One region of the Aeribacillus sp. FSL M8-0235 genome, then DNA from elsewhere that is predicted to be linked to it. Evidence: a T-box and tRNA genes for the amino acid it is inferred to sense, from the RefSeq annotation. Region 1 holds a T-box; the other holds one or more tRNA genes.
What was found. The T-box of region 1 lies ahead of leuS (leucine--tRNA ligase). A T-box ahead of a tRNA ligase gene usually reads a tRNA of that ligase, here a tRNA-Leu.

Region 1 (10,358 bases):
GATTACATTTTAAAACAAAATCGGGATCAGTTTGTTGAAATCAGCCAAACTTCTAGCAAAAGCTGCTATACGACTATGTACATCATAATTTCCCTAAGATCAAGAGCCCCCGAACGAGTGAAATCATTCAGCGTTTTTTATATGCGGAATCAGAAAATGTTGATTGCATCTTTTCTGTATTATGTGTACTATATAATGTAGTACACATAATACAAAAGAGTCCTTTTTGTAAGAAAGAAGGGTATTTGATGTTTGAAATTGACCCGAGAAGTGCCACTCCGATATATGAGCAGATCATAAAAAAAATGAAAGAACTATGTATCAAAGGTGTGTTAAAGCCTGGCGATAAACTGCCCTCTGTAAGAGAGATGTCTTCCATGATTATCGCTAATCCTAACACGGTTTCAAAGGCTTATAAAGAGCTGGAAAGAGAAGGCTTGATTGAAACGCTGAGAGGACGGGGGACATTTGTATCGAAAATGGTGCAGAAAAAGCTGGATGAAGAGAAAATTGAAATAATTAAAGAGGAGCTGCGGCAAATTATGATCGATGCATTTTATGCAGGAATCAGCTTTGAACAAATATACCAATGGATGAAAGACATGAATAACGAATTTGCCAATGCTTTTCATAAATAAAGTTTAGCAAAGAAAAAGTATTTGAATCTCTGCAGCGAGTTTCAGCTTGTTTGGCTAAAACGGTTCAGAAAAGATAAAGGAAAAACTTTGTTCGGAGGGCATATCTTATTCTTCTCGGTGTTATTCATGCAGCTTTGGCTGCCCATTAGCTAGCTAAAAAATCCCCGGAAAAACGGCATAAATTCAATTAAACCAATGCGTATCGGTAAGATTCTTGTATGAACCATGCGAGTAAACGGGCAGAATTATTTTTTGTTGGACATTAAAAAATCCCAATCCATATATTTGTCATTTTAGCTATTGCAACCAACAAAAAAACGAAAATTTCCAGTGAAATGTAAATGTAATAAAATAATAAAGGATTCTTAATTTTTTTCTCCTAAAATTATAAAAGGAAATATACATTTAAAGTGAAACTATTTTGATTTTAGTTCGTTCTAATTGTTGAGCTGCTTTAAGTTGAGGTGAATAAAATGTTAAAAGACCCAAAGATATTAATATTAACGGCAAATTACGGAAACGGTCATATCCAAGTTGCTAAAACATTGGAGCAGTCTTTGCATAAGATGGGAATCAACAACGTAAAAGTTTCTGATTTAATTAGCGAGTCTCATCCAATTATGGCAGAAATTACAAGATATTTATATTTGAAAAGTTTTTCCATCGGTAAGCAATTTTATCGGTTATTTTATTATAGTGTGGACAAAATGTCTAACAAACGCATTATGAATTTGTATTTGAAGCTTGGACACCGCAAGTTGAATCAGCTAGTAAGGGAGATAAATCCTGACATCATCATTAATACATTTCCTATTTCCGTTGTTCCTGAATATCGCACGCGGACAGGCGTGTTCATCCCGACATTTAATGTGCTGACCGATTTTTGTCTTCACCGAGTATGGGTTCATAAAAACATTGATAAATATTATGTTTCGTGCGACGATGTGAAGGAAAAACTGACAATGCTCAACATCCATCCAGCGCTTGTCAAAGTAACCGGAATTCCTATTCGGCCGCAGTTTGAAGAAAAAATGGAAACGATCGATTTATATAAAAAATACAATTTGGATCCGAACAAGAAAACTTTGTTAATTGCTACAGGCGCTCATGGAGTTTTAAAAAATGTAAAAGATTTGTGTGAATCATTTTTTACACGAGACGACATGCAAATAGTCGTTGTATGCGGAAATAACCAATCGCTGAAAGATGAGCTTGAACCGCTTCAGTATATTCACCCGGATCGAATAAAAGTTTTTGGCTATGTCGAAAGAATCGATGAGCTCTTTCGCATTTGTTCCTGCATGATAACAAAGCCTGGAGGGATTACTCTCAGCGAGGCGGCCGCATTAAAAGTTCCGCTTATTCTCTATAAACCTGTTCCGGGGCAGGAAAGGGAGAATGCCGATTTGTTTGCAGCAAAAGGGGCGGCGGTTGTCATCAATAAGCTTGAAAAAGTTCAAGAGACGGTCAATGATTTATTTAACCACCCTGAAAAAATGGAAAAAATGAAAATGAGCATTGCTGAATTATATAGACCAAACGCTGCTGACACGATCTTGCAGGACATTTTAAATGAAGCAGAAATGCTGCTTGATTCAAGCTTGAAAGGGTCTGTCAATTATTAATTATTAGACTGAAATCCAAATTTTTCGACATTGACTTGCATGAACTCATAAAATTCATTAAAATAACAATATGATAAGTGGATGAAAAAGCAAGAACGGTGAAAAGGATCAGTAGTGGATAAAGGCGTCTAGAGAGTTGACGGAAGGTGAAAGTCAATCGTTGTTTATTCACGAACTCCCCTTTGAGTTGCGGGTGTGAAATGTATTCCGGTACAGACTAATGCCCGACGTGTTTCCACGTTACGGAACAGAGTGAGTGCATTTGCGCTAATTTGGGTGGTACCGCGGGAAATTGTCTCTCGTCCCTTCGTCGTGGGGATGGGAGTTTTTTTATTATTTGACGCTTATACATATATATAGCAAAGGAGGATTTTTACATGTCTTACAACCATCGTGAGATTGAGAAAAAATGGCAAGATTATTGGCTAAAAAACAAAACATTTAAAACAGAGGATGATTCCGATAAACCGAAGTTTTATGCATTGGATATGTTTCCGTATCCTTCGGGAGCTGGTCTTCATGTAGGCCATCCTGAAGGTTATACGGCAACCGACATTTTGGCGCGAATGAAACGGATGCAAGGATACAATGTTCTCCATCCAATGGGATGGGATGCATTTGGACTTCCGGCTGAGCAATATGCTTTAGATACCGGCAACGATCCTGCGGAATTTACGAAAAAAAATATTGATAATTTTCGCAGACAAATTCAATCACTAGGATTTTCCTATGATTGGGATCGGGAAGTAAATACAACTGATCCGGAATATTACAAATGGACGCAATGGATCTTCTTAAAACTTTATGAAAAAGGACTTGCTTACATTGATGAAGTGCCCGTCAACTGGTGCCCGGCACTCGGAACTGTTCTTGCAAATGAAGAGGTCATCGACGGAAAAAGCGAACGGGGAGGACATCCTGTTGAACGCCGTCCGATGAAACAATGGGTGTTAAAAATCACCGAATATGCTGACAGGCTGCTGGAAGATTTAGAAGAGCTTGATTGGCCGGAAAGCATAAAGGAAATGCAGCGAAATTGGATCGGCCGGTCGGAAGGTGCGGAAGTTCATTTTACAGTCGATGGAACTGATAAAACCTTTACTGTTTTTACTACTCGTCCTGATACGCTTTTCGGTGCTACGTATACAGTGCTTGCGCCTGAACATCCGCTTGTGAAAGAAATTACAACCGAGGAACAAAAAGAAGCGGTGGAAGCCTATTTAGATCAAATTAAAAGTAAAAGCGATCTCGAAAGAACGGACTTGGCGAAGGAAAAAACAGGCGTGTTTACCGGAGCCTATGCTGTAAATCCTGCCAATGGAGAAAGATTGCCGATTTGGATTGCCGATTATGTTTTAATGAGCTATGGTACAGGTGCGATCATGGCCGTGCCTGCCCACGATGAACGGGACTATGAATTTGCGAAAAAATTTGACCTGCCGATTAAAGAGGTTGTCGCTGGAGGAAACATCGAACAAGAAGCTTATACAGGAGACGGCGAGCATGTAAATTCCGACTTTTTGAACGGATTGAATAAAGAAGAAGCAATTGAAGCGATGATCAAATGGCTGGAGGAAAACAAAAAAGGACAAAGAAAAGTGACATACCGTCTCCGAGACTGGTTGTTCAGCCGTCAACGTTATTGGGGTGAACCGATTCCGATCATCCATTGGGAAGACGGCACGATCACAGCTGTTCCTGAAGAGGAGCTGCCGTTAGTGCTTCCGGAAACAGATGAAATTAGACCTTCGGGAACCGGTGAGTCACCTTTAGCGAATATTGAGGATTGGGTGAATGTCGTTGACCCGAAAACAGGCAAAAAAGGGCGGCGCGAAACAAACACAATGCCTCAATGGGCGGGAAGCTGCTGGTACTATTTGCGCTATATTGACCCGCACAATTCAGAACAATTAGCTGATCCTGAAAAATTGAAAAAATGGCTGCCTGTGGACATTTATATCGGCGGGGCTGAGCATGCTGTTTTACACTTGCTGTATGCCCGTTTCTGGCATAAATTTTTATACGATATCGGAGTAGTTCCGACGAAAGAACCGTTCCAAAAATTGTTTAACCAAGGAATGATCCTCGGCGAAAACAATGAAAAGATGAGCAAATCAAAAGGAAATGTCGTCAATCCTGATGAAATTGTTGAAAGCCACGGAGCGGATACTCTCCGTTTATATGAAATGTTCATGGGTCCGCTTGATGCATCCATTGCATGGTCAACAAAAGGACTCGACGGTGCAAGAAGATTTTTAGATCGTGTATGGCGGCTGTTTGTAATGGAAAATGGCGAGTTGAATCCGAAAATCGTCGATGAACCGTCTCAAGAGCTTGAACGCATTTATCACCAAACAGTGAAAAAGGTAACGGAGGATTATGAAAATCTGCATTTTAACACAGCTATTTCGCAACTGATGGTATTTATTAATGAAGCTTATAAAGCGACAATTCTTCCGAAAGAATATATGGAAGGCTTTGTAAAGCTTTTATCGCCGGTTGCTCCGCATATTTGCGAAGAGCTTTGGGAAAAACTCGGCCATTCTGAAACGATTGCTTATGAATCGTGGCCGGCATGGGATGAATCAAAGCTTGTCGAAGATGAAGTGGAAATTGTCATTCAAATCAACGGAAAAGTGCGGGCAAAGCTGCTTGTACCAAACGATGCTTCTAAAGAGGAAATGGAAAAAATCGCGATGGATGATGAAAAAATAAAAGAACAGCTTGAAGGCAAAACCGTTCGTAAAGTGATTGCTGTTCCTGGCAAGCTTGTCAACATCGTAGCCAATTAAGCTTGAATATCAATGAAAGGATGGCCATTTATGGTAAAAGAAATCACACCAAATGATCTCAAAACGAAGCTTGAAAACGGCGAAAAATTAGACATTATTGATGTCCGCGAGGAAGAAGAAGTAGAAGAAGGCATGATTCCACAAGCAAAACATATTCCGATGGGAGAAATCCCGGACCGCATTGAAGAATTTGATAAAGAAAAGGAATATATTTTCGTCTGCCGCTCAGGAAGAAGAAGTGAAAATGTTTGTTTATATTTACAGGATCTTGGTTTTAATGTCATCAATATGGTTGGCGGAATGCTCGAATGGACAGGGGAAACTAAACCGAAGAGCGAGATAAAAAAATAAGTGGAAAAACCGCGCTTATGTAGGCGCGGTTTTTTCCTTATAAAGGAAGATTAGCGTGGCAAAACAGTAAACCATACCGCATGTAATACCCTCAAAATCCCCATAAAAACTGCCGACATGAGCAAATCTTTTCCCTTTATTAAAAGTGTCATATTTGTACAAGCATAAAAGTATATTGGAAGCAACGAGATAAATAAAGGGAGTGTGAAGAAATTGAGCTATAAAGTCGCCATTTTTGACGAAGAGCATGAAAAAGATTTAGAAGAGGAAGTGAACGCTTTTTTAACTGCGCTTCCAAGTCAAAAATATATCGACATAAAATATCATGTAGCGGTAACATGCGATCAAAAAGGTGAACAAATTTACTGTTTTTCAGCGATGATTATTTACAAAGAATAAGAAGACTTTCACATTAATAATGAAAAGTCTATTATATTTAGTAAGAATGTAAACAGAATTAAACGTGAAGCGTTGGTTGATTGTAATTTTAGAGAATCTTCGTCAATGCATCAATGTTCGCATGCGCTCCAAGTAGTTGCTATGCCCAGTGGATCTTGAAAGCTTATAAGCACTGATCCAGATAGGAAACACTTTATAAATTGTACCTGATGTGAGAAAGTCGAATAAAACTGAAATGATCGCCGTCGTTTTGCAGGATGGAAGACGGACTAACTCATGAAAAAGCTTTTTAAAGCAAGCTTTAGACCCGTTTGAAAATCCTTGTTTATGGGGAATCTAGGTCTTTTTTTATTGGAAAAAAGATTTCAATGCCGTTCCGAAGCGACCGCATGAAAAAAGGATGACCAATTTTTTTAAGTTATCCTAGAACCTTTTGAAAGGAAAAAACGCTTCGTATCAACCAGAAATTGTAAGCGCAAGGACAAAAAAGGGTGATCATATGTACTACAGTGCGATGTTGAATATAAAAGGAAAAAAGACAGTCGTTGTCGGCGGAGGGAAGGTAGCGGAAAGAAAAATAAAAGCTTTGCTCGATGCATGTGCTGATATAACGGTTGTCAGTCCCGATCTATCAGATCATCTTCTTCGAATGCATCAAGAAAAAAAAATATCGTGGAAACAAAAAACGTTTGAAAAAGACGATGTAAACGGTGCGTTTCTAGTCATTGCGGCAACGAATGAAAGGGAAGTTAATGAGCAGGTCTACCAGTCATGTGAAGCACATCAGCTGATCAATGTAGTGGATGCACCTGAAAAAAGCAATATCATTATGCCGGCAACATTTAAAAGGGGCGATTTAATCATCAGTGTATCAACGAGCGGGAAAGTTCCGGGGCTCGCCAGAAAATTAAAAAATAATTTGGCAGAGCAGTTTGATGAACATTTTGCTGACTATGTTGAATTTTTAAAGGAAGGTCGAAAACGTGTTTTAGAAGAAATCAACGACCCAGAGCAAAAAAGGATTGTTTTACATCAATTATTAGACAAGAGCTTTTTAGAAGCTTCAAATGAAGAACGGCATAAGCAGCTGGAAATGCTTTTGAATGCGAACAGGTCTAGCGAATAGCTAAACCGGATCGCACATGGCCGTTCAACGGGATAGCGATTTGTGCAAAAAAAGAAGCGCCCCCAAAAGTCAGCTGCCCAGTTCATAAAAAACGTTCTTTCTGCAAAATTGGGCTTGTCACCTCACATTTTACTAGATAGGACGTTTTTTTGTGTGTCTTTTAAAAAAAAGAGTAAGTTATCCTGACTTTTTAGACAGACCCATCAATTTATGCGCTTTGAATGAAAAAGGTAAGGTTTAAATATGCAATTTGATACTATGCCATCCAAAACATTCCATTTAATACCATGACATTAAATGCGGATTAATTAGGTTCTTTAGTTATAACTGTTATTGTCACTAAAACTAAGATGGAAATTATAAATAAACCAATTGTAATAAAGGTATCTTTGAATAAAAAACTAATGAATGCAGTCCATAATAATATTCCTATTGATAGAACTAACATTGGTTTAAAATTTTTAATCTTAACTAAATAATACAAAAGGAAAAATATCGGATATGTGTATCCAAGGAAAATTAGGGCATTTATTCTATCAGTCTGTATAGATAAATCAAAAGATGTGATTAACATAAAAATCGGAATACTAAACACTGCTAATAATACGGATTTGTTACTATTCATTAGAATTATCCTCTTTTCATATTAAAATATACCATTATTATACTATTTTGAGACAAAAAATGTTAAATATGTATTTTTTTTATATTATACTATTGTATTTAAAAATATAAGAGGAGGAAGATGAAATGAAGTTCAAAGTAATCTCTGTACTGGCATTTACTTTTTTACTTCTCGGAACTGTATTACCTCACTTTGCCTCTGCTTCTACTTCTACTCAAAATCAGAGTTAACATGAACAGAACTCTCATCAACGTTTTTAAAATAACGCTTTTTCTCTTTACGAATGACAGATTGTATCCATCTAACCCCAACATGCGCAGATAACATTTTAAATCGTGAATTTACAGTAAGTAAACCGAATGAAAAATGGATAACGAATGTGATAGAACTAAAATATGGTTCTTCAAAGAAAGCTTATTTAAGTGTTATTTTAGACCTTTGATGGTTCTATTGTTAGCTATGTATTTAGCAATCTAATAATAATAAGCTAGTGTTTTACACGTTAGTCAAAGAAATTCCTTCTATTTGTGGTAAACATTATTTACTATATAGTGATCGAGGATTTCAATTTACTTCACATGGATTTAAAGGAAGGATTGATCAAGTAGGGTTAACACATAATATGTCTCGTGTTGGACGATGTATAGAATAATGGTCCAATGGCATCCTTTTGGGGAACAGTAAATGTGAAAAATATTATTTACATAAGTACGATACATTTGAAGAGCTAAAGAAGGCGATTGACGAATACATCCAATTTTACAATTACCATCTTTATCAAGAAAAATTAAACGGTCTCAGTCCTTTGGAATATAGAGCCAAGACCGCTTAGATCAACTTTTATTATTTCCACTAACTACTTGATAGGAGGCAGTTCAACTTATCGGTTCGCCCTTTTCTACGTAACGGCTTGCGTACAAGCCTGCCAGCCGTCCTGTTACGAGCGCAGCCGTGATGTTGTAGCCGCCCGTGTAGCCGTGAATATCCAATATTTCGCCGCAAAAATAAAGCCCGTTCATTAGTTTAGAGGCCATCGTCTTTGGATCGATTTCCTTTATAGAAACGCCTCCGCCGGTCACAAACGCTTTTTCGATTGGGAGCGTGCCGTTTGCTTCGAAGCGGAAATCTTTCACTAAGCGGACAAATTGGCGCAGCTTATCTTTTGAAAGCTGGGAATATGTCATCGAATGATCGATTTCGGATTCCTCCAGCAAAAATAGCAAATATCGTTCAGGCAAGAGACCTTTTAATACATTTTTAACAGCCTTTTTCGGTTCGCCTTTCAATTTAAGCAAAATATGCTGAAAAAGATTTTCTTCATTTTCAGTAGGAAAAGCGTCAATTGACAACGTCACCGTTTTTTCTTTTTTCAATTGTTTTACAACAAATTGGCTGCATCTTAGTGCAGCTGGACCTGATACGCCAAAATGGGTAAAAATAAAGTCCATTTTGTGCGTAATAATTGGTCTGTCCTTTTGATTCAACACACTTAAAGCCGCATCTCTTAACGACAGGCCTTGCAATTGTTTTGTTCGGATAAACGGTTCATTCGAAGTAATCGGCACTTCAGTTGGAAATAATTCCGTCACAGTATGACCGGCTTTTTTTGCCCACACGTATCCGTCTCCAGTACTTCCGGTATGAGGGACAGATTTTCCTCCTACAGCTACGATAACAGCTTTGGCAGGAATAAAGGTTTTATTTTTTAACCAGATTCCTTTTACTTTGCTTTCACTGTATTCGATGTTTTCAACCGGATGATTTGTTTTAATTGTAACGTTCAGCCTTTTCAGTTCGGAAAGTAGCGCATTGACTACGTCTTGAGCTCTGTTTGATACTGGAAACATCCGGCCATGGTCTTCCTCTTTTAAACGAATTCCAAGGTTTTCGAAAAAGCGTATAATGTCTTCATTATTAAATTGCGAAAAAGCGCCATACAAAAATCGTCCGTTGCCGGGAATATTTTTGATAATTTCTTCAATTGACCGGCGATTTGTCACATTGCACCGTCCGCCACCGGAGATCGCCAGCTTTCTTCCTAATTTTTCTCCTTTATCGACTAACAGCACGTTCGCTCCGTTTTCAGCGGCGGCGATGGCGGCCATCAATCCAGATGGTCCCCCTCCAATTACTGCTACATCATAATTCATATTCTCACAACCTTTAAGAAGTTGATGTTGCTTGTCCAATTTATTCGTACTTTTAGATTGATCCTAGTTTCGTCTACATCCTAGTCTTATATCATTATAAAAAGATGAATTTTTGAATTCAATGAGTGATGACTATATCTTAGTTCCTAGTGAATGTGGTAAAATGTTATAGTTGAAAATTTTTGTTAGAAACAATGGTGAGCAAAAGATGTCGGATAAATTATTAAGAGGGACGTTTATTTTAACATTAGGTACATATATTTCAAGGATTTTAGGAATGATTTATGTCATTCCGTTTTTCGCGTTGGTTGGAGAAACGGGAAGTGCTTTGTATCAATATGGATATGTTCCGTATACGATTTTTTTAAGCATTGCGACAATGGGATTTCCTATGGCCATTTCAAAATTTGTCGCAAAATATAATTCCATTGGTGATTACGAGACAAGCCGCAGAATGTTTCGATCTGGGATGCTGTTTATGCTTCTTGGAGGAATTTTCACTTGTTTTATTTTATTTGTGACTGCGCCTTTCTTTGCGGAACACCAGCTTGGCCAACAGGAGCTGCAAGGTGTGACAGTTGAGGATGTCACATATGTTATACGAATGGTCAGCCTTGCGCTTATAGTTGTTCCGATCATGAGTTTAATACGA
Region 2 (10,358 bases), 900 kb from region 1:
AAGGAGTGTTATTAGCTTTTTTCCTGTCTACCTTGATTGGTGCATTATTCGGTCTATTTGGCATCATCGCGAAACAATTAAGCCGTAAATCGGCGATACCATTCGGACCTTTCATAAGCATTGGAGCCGTGCTTTCATATTTTTATGAAACGGAAATTTTCCATTGGTATATTCAGTTAATCATATAATGGACAAAAGAGAACAGGTCTGACTTTTCTTTTCTTTTGATATGAAGCCAAAGTATTTTTAACAGAGCCTAGCGAGCTAAACGGCCTTTTTCAAAATCTTTACAATGGTGATAATGTCATCCATAACAACGATAAATGTTAATTAATCGGTTACACGCTCTCTTTTCTTGTTGAATATATAAACACTCAAAGCTTGCAGAAGGAATATATACGCTAAATATATGGCAATGGAAAATAATATGTTATATCCCTTATCAATTCCCGAAGACGGCAAATGGAAATAAGAAGAAATATCTAAATGATTGAATATAACGTAATCAAAAACAGCAAATTTACGCAGAAATGCAAAAACCGCAATTTTGGCAATCTCCACAACAAAAAGTATGGTAAAAATAAACATATACTTTTTGAATAGAACAGCCAAAAACATAGATCATGTTACATAAAAAATTGCGGTATAGGACTTCGCAATAAGTAATAACAATGCATGATAAAAAATATCATGATGAAATCCATAAAGTATGATAACGATTATGCTAGTCGATAATACAATGATTCCGTTGCAAATAAATACGAACAAATAAGAAGCGTATATTTTATGTAAAATCATTTTACGGGTGCTTTTATTTTTTTCAAAAACTCCATCTTTCATGATTGAAGCAGCAGAGCAAAAAATATAATATAGCAAGGCAATTAGGGCAATGATATCGACAGAGAAGCTTTGGAAAATCAATGACTCCGATTCTTCCGATAAAGCATCCTGTACAGACTTCATATTCTCATTGCTAAGTATGAAATATTGCAGTCCGCATCCTATCATGATTGCAGCAAGTATAACATAAATTGGTTTGTGATGAGAAAAATACATTTTTATTTCATTACCCATTTTCCTATCCTCTCATATATTCAAGAATGAAGAAAATTTTATCCAAGTTCCTCTGAATCGTTTTTTATAGTGAATTGAAATTAATGAATAAAACTAGAGCATTTATTACGATTAAAAACATACACAATAATAGCGCCTTTTTGGAATCGATGATATTTTTTTGATTCATCACCACTTTTTGTGATTTTGGCAAAAAAGAAGAAAACACTTACGAAAACCTGGCAATAATGTTAGCTACCAGACAAACATAAGGAGGTTTCGTAAGTGCTTTCTATATCACTAGAATTGCCAGAGTTTGAAGTGATTAAACAACTTTCTTTCTCCAATCAATATTTTGTTCATGTTCAAAAAAAGTGTCATGAGGAACGTTGTCCTTATTGTGGATTTATGACTTCTTATGTCCATGACAGGAGGACAAGAAAGGTTCGTGATCTTCCTATTCTCAATCATTCTGTGTGTTTATTTGTGCTGGTCAAACGATATCAATGCCAAAATTGTCAATCGGTATTCTCGGAGCCTTATGAGTCGATTCAACCTAATAAACACCAAACGAATAGGTATCGTGAATACTTGTTTGAATTATGTCAGGATACAACTATACAAGATGTAAGTCGAAAACAAAAGATTCCGTATTCGACCTTAGAGAGAATTTACTACTCGGTCGCTCAAGAAAAAGCTGCCCTTCATCAAAAACAAATTCATGAAGCTTTAGATAAGGATGAACTGGTTTTAAGTTTAGATGAGGTGTCTGTACGAAAAGGTCATCGATACGAAACCGTTTTGACAGAGGCGAAATTAGGCTGTGTCATCGGAATGCATAAAGACCGAGATTGTGATTCCACCATTCAACTATTCCATCAGAATGTCCTTTCCTCCCAAACGGTTCAAACCATCGTTTTGGACATGTGGGAGCCTTATCATAAAGCGATTCAATCCGTCTTTCCTTTAGCGACGATCGTCATTGATAAATACCATGTTGTTCAAAAAGTCACACAAGCCTTAGACAAAGTTAGAAAAGGATTTGCAAAACTAAAAAAAGCAAGGTTCCTCCTGTTGAAAGGATATGAATCACTACAGGATCATCAGAAAGCACGCTTGGAAGAAATCTTAGAAGAGTACCCAGAACTTGCTTGTGCTTACTATTTAAAGGAACTATTTCGAGATTTCTATAAGTTGACCGATTACGATGATGCCCATGATCTTTTAGACCTATAGTTCATGTACATGCCGGGCGCACATAAAAAAAAACCTTAGGAATCTCCCTAAGGTTCAGCGGATTATTGGAATTGGTTGTATAAATAAATATTTGGATGGAGCCTAGCGGGATCGAACCGCTGACCTCCTGCGTGCAAAGCAGGCGCTCTCCCAGCTGAGCTAAGGCCCCTTTAAATTCCTGGTCGGGAAGACAGGATTCGAACCTGCGACCCCATGGTCCCAAACCATGTGCTCTACCAAGCTGAGCTACTTCCCGTATATGGCGCGCCCGAGAGGAGTCGAACCCCTAACCTTTTGATCCGTAGTCAAACGCTCTATCCAATTGAGCTACGGGCGCCAATATGGTGCCGAGGACCGGACTTGAACCGGTACGGTAGTCACCTACCGCAGGATTTTAAGTCCTGTGCGTCTGCCAATTCCGCCACCCCGGCAGAGAAAAGCGGAAGACGGGATTCGAACCCGCGACCCCCACCTTGGCAAGGTGGTGTTCTACCACTGAACTACTTCCGCATATGATGCGGGTGGAGGGACTTGAACCCCCACGCCATAAAGGCGCTAGATCCTGATTCTAGTGCGTCTGCCAATTCCGCCACACCCGCGTCAAAATGGTGAGCCATGGAGGATTCGAACCTCCGACCCTCTGATTAAAAGTCAGATGCTCTACCGACTGAGCTAATGGCTCATAAAAAATTTTTTTCTCCTAATCCATTTTTCATTTGTCAGATGTCCCTTCCTCTGCCAGTCTTTTCGAGGATGCTGGATGCGTCGGGACAACTCGTCGCCTATTCGATGAAGCCTTGCTCGTTGCTCTACCGACTGAGCTAATGGCTCATAAAAAATTTTTTTCTTCTAATCCATTTTTCATTTGTCAGATGTCCCTTCCTCTGCCAGTCTTTTCGAGGATGTTGGATGCGTCGGGACAACTCGTCGCTTATTCGATGAAGCCTTGCTCGTTGCTCTACCGACTGAGCTAATGGCTCATAAAAAAACTTATTCTTCTAATTCATTTTAAATTTGTCAGATGTCCCTTCCTCTGCCAGTCTTTTCGAGGATACTGGATGCGTCGGGACAACTCGTCGCTTATTCGATGAAGCCTTGCTCGTTGCTCTACCGACTGAGCTAATGGCTCATGATCAAAAATATTTTTTCAGCTGTCTCTTCTGTCTTAACTATTTGGAGGACGATCAATGACATCAGGGCAAAACAACCTGTCACAAATTTGATGAAGCATTGCTTGTATAACAACTGATTGAAAGACATATTCATAATAAAACAACTAAAATGATGCCGGCGAGAGGAATCGAACCCCCAACCTACTGATTACAAGTCAGTTGCTCTGCCAATTGAGCTACACCGGCATAATAACAACTTCAATACTCAGTTTTTGCCTTTGCTTAAATTGTTATTCCAATGAAAGTAAGCTTGCTTAAGAAGAATCTCAATGTAGTACGCTGAAGTATAATCAAAGAAGACAGAACATGCTCTCCAATTGAGCTGCACGAGCATGCAAGATGGTGGAGGATGACGGGATCGAACCGCCGACCCCTTGCTTGTAAGGCAAGTGCTCTCCCAGCTGAGCTAATCCTCCTAAAAACAATTAAATAAAGGCAGCCTGGCAGCGTCCTACTCTCACAAGGGACAAACCCTCACTACCATCGGCGCTGAAGAGCTTAACTTCCGTGTTCGGGATGGGAACGGGTGTGACCTCTTCGCCATTGCCACCAAGCAGCCTTTTCTGTTTTCCTTCCTGTTGTCAAATGACATCGGAATGTCATTCTTTCAAAACTAGATAACGGTTCCTTCACGAATAGATGCTCTTACTTGGTTAAGTCCTCGATCGATTAGTATCCGTCAGCTCCACGTGTCACCACGCTTCCACCTCGGACCTATCTACCTCGTCATCTTCAAGGGATCTTACTCGCTTTTAGCGATGGGAAATCTCATCTTGAGGGGGGCTTCACGCTTAGATGCTTTCAGCGCTTATCCCTTCCGCACATAGCTACCCAGCGATGCCCCTGGCGGGACAACTGGTACACCAGCGGTGCGTCCATCCCGGTCCTCTCGTACTAAGGACAGCTCCTCTCAAATTTCCTGCGCCCGCGACGGATAGGGACCGAACTGTCTCACGACGTTCTGAACCCAGCTCGCGTACCGCTTTAATGGGCGAACAGCCCAACCCTTGGGACCGACTACAGCCCCAGGATGCGATGAGCCGACATCGAGGTGCCAAACCTCCCCGTCGATGTGGACTCTTGGGGGAGATCAGCCTGTTATCCCCGGGGTAGCTTTTATCCGTTGAGCGATGGCCCTTCCATGCGGAACCACCGGATCACTAAGCCCGACTTTCGTCCCTGCTCGACTTGTAGGTCTCGCAGTCAAGCTCCCTTCTGCCTTTGCACTCTCCGAATGATTTCCAACCATTCTGAGGGAACCTTTGGGCGCCTCCGTTACCTTTTAGGAGGCGACCGCCCCAGTCAAACTGCCCACCTGACACTGTCTCCCGCCCCGATCAGGGGCGCGGGTTAGAATGTCAGTACAGCCAGGGTAGTATCCCACCGTCGCCTCAGCGCAAGCTGGCGCTCACGCGTCTCTGGCTCCTACCTATCCTGTACAAGCTGTACCCACATTCAATATCAGGCTGCAGTAAAGCTCCACGGGGTCTTTCCGTCCTGTCGCGGGTAACCTGCATCTTCACAGGTACTATAATTTCACCGAGTCTCTCGTTGAGACAGTGCCCAGATCGTTACGCCTTTCGTGCGGGTCGGAACTTACCCGACAAGGAATTTCGCTACCTTAGGACCGTTATAGTTACGGCCGCCGTTTACTGGGGCTTCGGTTCGCACCTTCAGCTACAGCTTAAGCGCTCCCCTTAACCTTCCAGCACCGGGCAGGCGTCAGCCCCTATACTTCACCTTACGGTTTCGCAGAGACCTGTGTTTTTGCTAAACAGTCGCCTGGGCCTTTTCACTGCGGCTCATCATGGCTTATCACCTTGATGAGCACCCCTTCTCCCGAAGTTACGGGGTCATTTTGCCGAGTTCCTTAACGAGAGTTCTCTCGCTCACCTTAGGATTCTCTCCTCGCCTACCTGTGTCGGTTTGCGGTACGGGCACCTCTCACCTCGCTAGAGGCTTTTCTTGGCAGTGTGGAATCGGGAACTTCGGTACTTCCTTTCCCTCGCCATCACAGCTCAGCCTTCCGGCAAGCGGATTTGCCTGCTTGCCAGCCTAACTGCTTGGACGCGCACATCCAGCCGCGCGCTTGCCCTATCCTCCTGCGTCCCCCCATTGCTCAAACGGTGAGGAGGTGGTACAGGAATATCAACCTGTTGTCCATCACCTACGCCTTTCGGCCTCGGCTTAGGTCCCGACTAACCCTGAGCGGACGAGCCTTCCTCAGGAAACCTTAGGCTTTCGGCGGAGGGGATTCTCACCCCTCTTTCGCTACTCATACCGGCATTCTCACTTCTAAGCGCTCCACCGGTCCTTCCGGTCCGGCTTCGATGCCCTTAGAACGCTCTCCTACCGCTGACACCAACGGTGTCAACCCGCAGCTTCGGTGATACGTTTAGCCCCGGTACATTTTCGGCGCAGAGCCACTCGACCAGTGAGCTATTACGCACTCTTTAAATGGTGGCTGCTTCTAAGCCAACATCCTGGTTGTCTAAGCAGCTCCACATCCTTTTCCACTTAACGTATACTTTGGGACCTTAGCTGGCGGTCTGGGCTGTTTCCCTTTTGACCACGGATCTTATCACTCGCAGTCTGACTCCCAAGGATAAGTCATTGGCATTCGGAGTTTGACTGAATTCGGTAACCCGATGGGGGCCCCTCGTCCAATCAGTGCTCTACCTCCAAGACTCTTCCCTTGAGGCTAGCCCTAAAGCTATTTCGGAGAGAACCAGCTATCTCCAAGTTCGATTGGCATTTCACCCCTACCCACACCTCATCCCCGCACTTTTCAACGTGCGTGGGTTCGGGCCTCCAGCAAGTGTTACCTTGCCTTCACCCTGGACATGGGTAGATCACCTGGTTTCGGGTCTGCGACCTCGTACTATTTCGCCCTCTTCAGACTCGCTTTCGCTGCGGCTCCGCCTTTCGGCTTAACCTTGCACGAAATCGCAACTCGCCGGTTCATTCTACAAAAGGCACGCCATCACCCGTTAACGGGCTCTGACTACTTGTAGGCACACGGTTTCAGGTTCTCTTTCACTCCCCTCCCGGGGTGCTTTTCACCTTTCCCTCACGGTACTGGTTCACTATCGGTCACTAGGGAGTATTTAGCCTTGGGAGATGGTCCTCCCTGCTTCCGACGGGATTTCACGTGTCCCGCCGTACTCAGGATCCACTCGGGAGGGAACGGAGTTTCGACTACAGGGTTGTTACCTTCTCTGACGGGCCTTTCCAGACCTCTTCGTCTACCCCGTTCCTTTGTCACTCCTTAATCGAGTGTCCTACAACCCCAAGAGGCACGCCTCTTGGTTTGGGCTGTTCCCGTTTCGCTCGCCGCTACTCAGGGAATCGCTGTTGCTTTCTCTTCCTCCGGGTACTTAGATGTTTCAGTTCCCCGGGTTGCCCTCCATACCCTATGGATTCAGGTATGGATACTGCCCCATTACGGGCAGTGGGTTCCCCCATTCGGACATCTCCGGATCGACGCTTACTTACAGCTCCCCGAAGCATTTCGGTGTTTGTCCCGTCCTTCATCGGCTCCTAGTGCCAAGGCATCCACCGTGCGCCCTTTCTAACTTAACCGTTTCTTCCTAACATGAGCGATCTATTCGTGAATGTCTTTCCGTTATCCAGTTTTCAAAGAACAATCAAGAAGGATATGATCCTTCAAAACTAAACAAAACGGAAAAGCGCACCCTATTTCAATGTATATATCCTTAGAAAGGAGGTGATCCAGCCGCACCTTCCGATACGGCTACCTTGTTACGACTTCACCCCAATCATTTGTCCCACCTTCGGCGGCTGGCTCCCGTAAGGGTTACCCCACCGACTTCGGGTGTTACAAACTCTCGTGGTGTGACGGGCGGTGTGTACAAGACCCGGGAACGTATTCACCGCGGCATGCTGATCCGCGATTACTAGCGATTCCGGCTTCATGCAGGCGAGTTGCAGCCTGCAATCCGAACTGAGAGTGGTTTTTTGGGATTCGCTCCACCTCGCGGTTTCGCTGCCCTTTGTACCACCCATTGTAGCACGTGTGTAGCCCAGGTCATAAGGGGCATGATGATTTGACGTCATCCCCACCTTCCTCCGACTTTTAGCCGGCAGTCACCTTAGAGTGCCCAACTGAATGCTGGCAACTAAGGTCAAGGGTTGCGCTCGTTGCGGGACTTAACCCAACATCTCACGACACGAGCTGACGACAACCATGCACCACCTGTCACCCTGTCCCCGAAAGGGGAACGCCCTATCTCTAGGGTTGTCAGGGGATGTCAAGACCTGGTAAGGTTCTTCGCGTTGCTTCGAATTAAACCACATGCTCCACCGCTTGTGCGGGTCCCCGTCAATTCCTTTGAGTTTCAGCCTTGCGGCCGTACTCCCCAGGCGGAGTGCTTAATGCGTTTGCTGCAGCACTAAAGGGTGGATACCCTCTAACACTTAGCACTCATCGTTTACGGCGTGGACTACCAGGGTATCTAATCCTGTTCGCTCCCCACGCTTTCGCGCCTCAGCGTCAGTTACAGGCCAGAGAGCCGCCTTCGCCACTGGTGTTCCTCCACATCTCTACGCATTTCACCGCTACACGTGGAATTCCGCTCCCCTCTCCTGCACTCAAGTTCCCCAGTTTCCAATGGCCGCTCGCGGTTGAGCCGCGAGATTTCACATCAGACTTAAGGAACCGCCTGCGCGCGCTTTACGCCCAATAATTCCGGACAACGCTTGCCACCTACGTATTACCGCGGCTGCTGGCACGTAGTTAGCCGTGGCTTCCTCGTCAGGTACCGTCAAGGTACCGCCCTGTTCGAACGGTACTTGTTCTTCCCTGACAACAGAGCTTTACGATCCGAAGACCTTCTTCGCTCACGCGGCGTTGCTCCGTCAGACTTTCGTCCATTGCGGAAGATTCCCTACTGCTGCCTCCCGTAGGAGTCTGGGCCGTGTCTCAGTCCCAGTGTGGCCGGTCACCCTCTCAGGTCGGCTACGCATCGTCGCCTTGGTGAGCCGTTACCTCACCAACTAGCTAATGCGCCGCGGGCCCATCCTGCAGTGACAGCTAAAAGCCGCCTTTCAACCGAAAACCATGCGGTTTTCGGTGTTATCCGGTATTAGCTCCGGTTTCCCGAAGTTATCCCAGTCTGCAGGGCAGGTTGCCCACGTGTTACTCACCCGTCCGCCGCTAACCTAAAGGAGCAAGCTCCCTTCGGTCCGCTCGACTTGCATGTATTAGGCACGCCGCCAGCGTTCGTCCTGAGCCAGGATCAAACTCTCCAAAAAAAGTTTGTCACCAAATGCTCTTGTCAGAATCAACAGGCACGCTTTTCGTTTTGTTCAGTTTTCAAAGATCATGTTGAAAAAAAGACGACTTTTTTATAATATCCTTAAATTTTTACTTTGTCAACAGATTTTTTTATCATTGTATCATTGGTCATCAATAAGGACGGGTATTAATATAACACCATTTTCATAACAAATCAATAGTTTTGCATAAAAAAATTTGTTTTATATAAAAAAATTATTCAATTTCCAGCAGGAAGACAAAAGGGAGACAGCCGTCTCCCTTTTGCAAATCATCATTTGTTTCTCATCTGCGGGAATAAAAGAACATCGCGAATAGACGGAGAATTGGTTAAAAGCATGACTAATCTGTCAATGCCAATGCCAAGCCCACCTGTTGGAGGCATGCCATATTCAAGAGCTTCAATGAAATCTTCGTCCATCATATGCGCCTCGTCATTTCCCTGCTCTCTTTCTTTTAATTGAGCTTCAAAGCGTTCACGTTGATCAATAGGATCGTTTAATTCCGTAAAGGCATTTGCATGCTCGCGGCCGACAATAAACAATTCAAAGCGATCTGTGAATCTTGGATCCGCTTCATTCTTTTTGGCGAGCGGAGAAATTTCAACAGGGTGACCGTAAATAAATGTCGGCTGAATTAGTTTATCCTCGACTTTTTGCTCGAAGAACTCATTGACAATATGGCCGTATTGCATATTTTCGTTAATTTCTACTCCGTGTTCTTCAGCTAATGCCCGCGCTTCTTCGGCAGATGTGACATTCCAAAAATCAACATTTGTATATTCTTTAATCGCATCTACCATGTGAAGTCTCTTCCATTTTGGTTTCAAGTCCACTTTATATTCATCGTATTGGATTGTCGTTGTACCTAATACTTCTTGTGCAATATGAGCAATCATGTTTTCTGTCAATTCCATAATATCATGGAAATCTGCATATGCCTCGTACAGTTCAAGCATGGTGAATTCAGGATTATGTCTTGTTGAAACGCCTTCGTTGCGGAAAACGCGGCCGATTTCATAAACTTTTTCTAAACCGCCGACAATCAGCCTTTTCAAATGAAGCTCAATAGCAATTCTCATGTACAAAGGCATATCCAAAGCATTATGATGAGTGATAAACGGGCGTGCTGCCGCTCCTCCAGCAATGGAGTGCATCATTGGTGTTTCTACTTCCAAATACCCGTGACTGTCTAAATAACGGCGCATGGATTGGATGATTTTGCTTCTTGTTATAAATGTGTTTTTGCTGTCAGGGTTCATAATAAGATCTAAATAGCGCTGGCGGTAGCGCTGTTCAATATCTTTAAGGCCATGGTATTTATCAGGAAGAGGGCGCAAAGCTTTCGTGAGCAGCACAAATTCCGTTGCTTTTACCGAGAGCTCGCCTACTTTTGTTTTAAAAACCGTTCCCTTCACGCCAATAAGATCACCTAAGTCAGCCATATCAAAAATTTCATACTGATCCTCGCCGACGCTGTCCTTCCGAACATAAATTTGAATTTGGCCCGACAAATCTTGGATATGGGCGAAACCTGCTTTCCCTTTTCCACGTTTTGTCATAATTCTGCCAGCTATAGAAACAAAAATATTTTTTTCCTCA

Region 2: it encodes a tRNA-Leu, which carries the amino acid that the T-box ahead of leuS (leucine--tRNA ligase) is inferred to sense. The anticodon was not compared.

What each region holds. Positions count from the first base shown of each region.
Region 1 covers NZ_JBBOBW010000001.1:990,686-1,001,043, forward strand. Annotated here, with positions in the region: gene NSQ71_RS04990 (GntR family transcriptional regulator) at 249-638, shown strand; gene NSQ71_RS04995 (diglucosyl diacylglycerol synthase) at 1,112-2,263, shown strand; T-box leader at 2,353-2,573, shown strand; gene leuS (leucine--tRNA ligase) at 2,641-5,055, shown strand; gene NSQ71_RS05005 (rhodanese-like domain-containing protein) at 5,086-5,406, shown strand; gene NSQ71_RS05010 (sporulation protein Cse60) at 5,620-5,805, shown strand; partial or broken gene NSQ71_RS05015 (NAD(P)-binding protein) at 6,320-6,880, shown strand; gene NSQ71_RS18480 (IS3 family transposase) at 8,227-8,388, shown strand; gene NSQ71_RS05020 (BaiN/RdsA family NAD(P)/FAD-dependent oxidoreductase) at 8,432-9,706, opposite strand; gene NSQ71_RS05025 (putative polysaccharide biosynthesis protein) at 9,915-10,358, shown strand, end outside.
Region 2 covers NZ_JBBOBW010000001.1:93,667-104,024, reverse strand. Annotated here, with positions in the region: gene NSQ71_RS00540 (prepilin peptidase) at 1-188, shown strand, start outside; gene NSQ71_RS00535 (hypothetical protein) at 622-1,074, opposite strand; partial or broken gene NSQ71_RS00530 (ISL3 family transposase) at 1,339-2,283, shown strand; tRNA gene NSQ71_RS00525 (tRNA-Ala) at 2,386-2,458, opposite strand; tRNA gene NSQ71_RS00520 (tRNA-Pro) at 2,469-2,545, opposite strand; tRNA gene NSQ71_RS00515 (tRNA-Arg) at 2,550-2,626, opposite strand; tRNA gene NSQ71_RS00510 (tRNA-Leu) at 2,632-2,720, opposite strand; tRNA gene NSQ71_RS00505 (tRNA-Gly) at 2,728-2,799, opposite strand; tRNA gene NSQ71_RS00500 (tRNA-Leu) at 2,806-2,888, opposite strand; tRNA gene NSQ71_RS00495 (tRNA-Lys) at 2,896-2,971, opposite strand; tRNA gene NSQ71_RS00490 (tRNA-Thr) at 3,575-3,647, opposite strand; tRNA gene NSQ71_RS00485 (tRNA-Val) at 3,802-3,877, opposite strand; rRNA gene rrf (5S ribosomal RNA) at 3,900-4,015, opposite strand; rRNA gene NSQ71_RS00475 (23S ribosomal RNA) at 4,111-7,043, opposite strand; rRNA gene NSQ71_RS00470 (16S ribosomal RNA) at 7,182-8,735, opposite strand; gene lysS (lysine--tRNA ligase) at 9,032-10,358, opposite strand, start outside.